DNA from 2 places in the Methylobacterium terrae genome. Region 2 is predicted to be linked to the other one. Evidence: riboswitches for the same ligand, from Rfam matches in the RefSeq annotation. Region 2 holds a riboswitch; the other holds the start of a gene.

Region 1 (2,380 bases), 840 kb from region 2:
CCAGATCCTTGATCGCGCCGCGTCACGACCCGGCCCGGTCGAGCCCGGCGGCGATCAGCGCCCGGTCGAGGCCGTCGCCGCCGGCCGAGAGCGCCTCGCGCAAGGCGGCCTCGCCGTCATAGACCATCACGTCGCAGGCCTCCTCCACCGGATCCGCACCGCGATGCAGGCAGGTGCGGATCACGTAGCGGCCGTCCGGCGTGCGGTAGAGCGTCTGCGTCACCGGTACGGGGTCGCCGGGCGGACTCGTCGTCCGGCCGATCGGGTCGGCGAACAGGCTCACCGGATCCCGGCCCGGGCGCGGGGCCGGCGCGGAGGAGTCGTGGCTTTCCGGCATCGTCATCCTCCAGTCTTGCAACTCTGACAATGAAGCCGAGTAATAGCGGCGACAATACACCCTACGATCGCCGCCGCGGTCACAATTGACAACTCAGAGTTATATCTGCGCACCGAAACGCACTCGCTGAACTCTGGCGAACGGCGCCATGACAGCGCAAGCCGCGGTTCGACGCATCCCCGTTTTAGGGCATGACTGGTGCAGGAGTCAGGTTTTCACAGGTAAAGTGTGCGCAGGCCGCGCCGTTACGCGTCGAGCGCACCGTCGTCGAGGGGCGCGATCGGCTCGTCCTTGATCTGGTCGAGGGCGAGCGCGGTGCGCACCGTGCGCACGTTGGGCAGGCCGGTGAGGTGGCCGACGAGCTGCTGGAAGGCGCCGAGATTCGGCGCGACGCATTTGAGCAGGAAGTCGGTCTCGCCCGAGAGGGTCCAGCACTCGCGCACCAGCGGCCAGCCGCGCATCTCCGCCGCGAAGGCGGCGAGCTCCGCCTGGCCCTGCGCGGCGAGCTGCACCATGGCGAAGCACACCACCTCGTAGCCGAGCGCCTTGGGCTCGAGGAGCGCCCGGTAGCCGCGGATGATGCCGGCCTCCTCGAGCGCGCGGACCCGGCGCAGGCAGGGCGGCGCCGACAGGCCGACGCGCCGCGCCAGCTCCACGTTGGTGATGGAGCCGTCGGCCTGCAGCTCCCGGAGGATCGCCCAGTCGATGGCGTCGAGGCGGGCGGGCAAGGCGGCTACGCGATCCTGGCGGGTGACGGGTCGAGGGTGAGTAGCCGCCCGGCGGGGCCGGCACAAGGCGCCCGCACGGTGCGCGCGGTCTCGCGGCCCGTTGCTCCGCGCCGGCTCGTCTCTTATGGGGGATGTCCCGCGTGACTGGCGAGGTTCAAGGTGGTCCGACCACCGGGGAGCGCGGGCATCGTTTCCGCCGCTCGCCTGGGCACCCTTCCCGAGCCGACCACGGGGTGACCCATGAACGCCGCACTGTCGAACGCCGCACTCTCGAACGCCGGACCCGCCGCCGCCTCGCCGGACGCGCCGACCGGATCCCTGCCCGAGGTGCTGGATCGCCTCGACCGCCTGACCGACTGGGAGAAGCGGCCGCGGGGCGGGATGCGGGTCGGGCTCGCGCCGATGCGCGACCTGCTGCACCGGCTCGGCGCGCCGCAGGCGCGCCTGAAGGTCGTCCATGTCGGCGGCACCAAGGGCAAGGGCTCGGTCTGCGCGCTCGTCGAGGCCGGGCTGATGCGGGCGGGCCTGCGGGTCGGGCGCTACGCCTCGCCCCACGTCGAGGCGATTACCGAGCGGGTCTGCCTCCAGGGCCGGCCGGTCGAGGATGCCGTGCTCGCCGGGGCGCTGGCCCGGGCGCTCGACGCCCACGAGGCGGCGCGCCGCGACGGCACCGCGGGCCTCGAGGCGACCTGGTTCGACGTCCTGACCGCCGCGGGCCTCGCGATCTTCGGCGAGGCCGGACTCGACTGGGCGGTGGTCGAGGTCGGGCTCGGCGGGCGCCTCGATTCGACCAACGCGGTCGACGGCGCGGTCGCGGTCGTCACCAATGTCGGGCTCGAGCACACCGAGATTCTCGGCACCACCCGCGCGGCCATCGCCGCCGAGAAGGTCGGCATCCTCAAGCCCGGCGCGGCGCTCGTCACCACCCTCGCTCCCGACGACGAGGCCGGTGCCGTCCTGGCCGCGCGCGCCGCCGCCCTCGGCTGCCCGGTCCTGCGGCCGACGCTTCCGGACGCGGGCTCGATCGCCGGGGAGAACGCGGCGCTCGCCGGCCTCGTCCTCGACCGTCTCGGCGCCGGCGGGGCGTGCGGCCGCGACGGCGCGCGGCTCGGCGCGGACCTCCTCGATGCCGAAACGTGCGCGGGCGCCCGCCTGCCCGGGCGGCTCGAGCGCCGGGTCGTCCCGACCGCGCGCGGCCCGGTGCCGGCGGTGCTCGACGGCGCCCACGTGCCGTTCAACCTCGCGGCGGTCCTGCGCGACCTCGATCGCGACCCGGGCCTCCCGGGGACCTGCACCGCGCTCGTGGCGCTCGCCG
Region 2 (2,380 bases):
AGGCTGGGACATCGACATCCTGGCCCATCGCCGCCGGGGCGGGCGGGTGCTCGGCCTGTGCGGCGGCTACCAGATGCTCGGCACGACCCTGAGCGACCCGCAGGGCATCGAGGGCCCGCCCGGCACGGTGGCGGGCCTCGGCCTCCTCGACGTGGCGACGGTGATGACCGCCGAGAAGCGGCTGGCCGCGGCGAGCGGCGTGAGCCTGCCGGACGGGACCCCGTTCACCGGCTACGAGATGCATGTCGGCGAGACCGGCGGGCCCGACGCCGCCCGGCCGCTGCTGCGCCTCGCCGACGGCCGCACCGACGGCGCGGTCTCCGCCGACGGGCTCGTCAGCGGCACCTACGTCCACGGGCTGTTCTCCGACGAGGGCCAGCGCGCCCTGTGGCTGGCCCGCCTCGGCGCCGCGCCGGGCCCGGAGGCTTACGAGGCGGTGATCGAGGGCGTGCTCGACCGCCTCGCCGACCACCTCGAGGCGCATGTCGATTGCGACCGGCTGCTGGCGCTGGCGGTCTAGAGCTCAGCGCCGAGCCGCGCGTTCGGCGGATGCGAGAGACCGGGTTCAGACCGCCCGCTTCAGCGGCGAGCCTCCGTCATCATCCGGACGGCCAGCGCGGCCAGCACCGTTCCCATGATCCAGCGCTGCACGACCGCGAAGGACGGCCGGCGGGTCAGGAACAGCGCGATTGATCCGGCCGCGACCGCGATGGTCGCGTTGACGAGGACGCTGATGACGATCTGCGTCGCGCCGAGCACGAGGGCCTGGCCCAGCACGCCGCCGGCCGCGGGATCGATGAACTGCGGCAGCAGCGAGAGATACATGACCGCGATCTTCGGATTGAGCAGGTTGGTCAGGAGGCCCATGAGGAACAGCTTTCGCGGGCTGTCCTTCGGCAGGTTCTTGACCTCGAAGGGCGAGCGTCCGCCGGGCCGGACGGCCTGCCACGCGAGCCAGAGCAGGTAGAGCGCGCCACCGATGCGGATCGCGTCGTAGGCGTAGGGCACTGCGAGGACGAAGGCGGTGATGCCGAGGGCCGCGCAGAGCATGTAGAAGACGAAGCCCAAGGCCACGCCGCCGAGGGAGATCAAACCCGCGATCCTGCCCTGGCAGATGGAGCGCGAGATCAGGTAGATCATGTTGGGCCCAGGCGTCAGGACCATGCCGAGCGCGATCGCCGCGAAAGCAAGAAGGTTGCTCAAGGTGGGCATCACTGTTCCATTGCAGGAGGATGCCCAGACGCGCGGCGATGTCCGCTCGCGCTCCCCGATGGTTGCCCATCTCCAGCGTCAGTCACGCGAGGTCGTCGGATCCTACCGCCATGGCTCCCGCACGGAAAGCCCCGGCTGAGATCCCGGCGCTCGAGGACACCAGCACAGGCGTCGCCGGACGCCTCCGACCGGATCCGCGCGACCGTCCCGGTTGCCGCCACCGGTTTCTGCGGACGGCACGGAACAGTGTGACGCCGCGGCAGTTCGCACACGGCCGTGGTCTCGGTTAGAGGAGATCGACGGCCCCGGTTCCGTGCCGGCGGCTCCCTCCTGTGTGCGGTCTATAGCGACGTGACGATCCTGAAACGCGCGCGGCGCCTCGCGGAGACGGGGCGCCAGTGGTTCGTGCCTCCGCCCGGCCCGGTCGCCTGGACCCGGGCCTACAATTGCGGAATCCTGGTCGCCCTCAACCCGGAGGCCGATCCGGACGCGGTCGAGCTGGCCCTGGCGCGGGGCTCCGAGCGTGAGCACGCGCTGCCGGTCGACCGCCGCTTCGTCGAGGACGGCACCGCCTACCTGCACGCCGCCCTCGATCCGGCGCTCCTCGCTGGTCCGGCGACGCTGCGCCTGACGGTGACCGAGCCGGGCCGCGCCGACCAGCAGCGGATCGCGGTCGGGCCGGGATGCCACGCGGTCCACCTCGACGGCGTCGTCGGCGGCGTGCTGACGGGCTGGGTCTCGTCCTTGTCCGCCGAGCCGCTGCCGGCCGTGCACCTCGTCGTCGACGGGCTCGAGGGCGAGCCGGTCCGGCCCGGGCTCTACCGTCCGGAGCTGCGCTTCGGCGGGCGCGAGGGCGGCTGGAACGGCTTTCGCCTGAGCCTGCCGGCCTGGGCCCTCGACGGGCGGCCCCACGGCATCGCGGTGCGGGCCGGCGACACCGTGGCGGATCTCGGCGCCTACGCCCCGCGGCTGCGCTCCAGCCTCCACGTCGAGGCCCCGAGCCGCGTCACCGGCTGGGTCTTCGACGCCGCCGGGCCCGACAGGCCGAGCACCGTGCGGGCGGTGCGCGACGGCGAGGAGGTGGCGCAGGTCGAGACCCACCCGCGGGCCGACCTGCTGGAGCTGTTCGGCCGCCACTCGGCCGCCTTCGCCTTCCCGCCCGGCGCGC

Evidence for each region. Region 2 has a riboswitch for ZMP and ZTP ahead of DK419_RS01645 (LysE family translocator). Riboswitches for the same ligand answer to the same signal wherever they lie in the genome.
Region 1: another riboswitch for ZMP and ZTP. It lies ahead of DK419_RS05425 (bifunctional folylpolyglutamate synthase/dihydrofolate synthase); the one in region 2 lies ahead of DK419_RS01645 (LysE family translocator).

The regions. Positions count from the first base shown of each region.
Region 1 covers NZ_CP029553.1:1,210,584-1,212,963, reverse strand. Annotated here, with positions in the region: gene DK419_RS05435 (hypothetical protein) at 23-337, opposite strand; gene DK419_RS05430 (Lrp/AsnC family transcriptional regulator) at 583-1,065, opposite strand; ZMP/ZTP riboswitch at 1,196-1,282, shown strand; gene DK419_RS05425 (bifunctional folylpolyglutamate synthase/dihydrofolate synthase) at 1,306-2,380, shown strand, end outside.
Region 2 covers NZ_CP029553.1:373,209-375,588, reverse strand. Annotated here, with positions in the region: gene DK419_RS01650 (cobyric acid synthase) at 1-520, shown strand, start outside; gene DK419_RS01645 (LysE family translocator) at 580-1,212, opposite strand; ZMP/ZTP riboswitch at 1,228-1,308, opposite strand; gene DK419_RS01640 (glycosyltransferase) at 1,564-2,380, shown strand, end outside.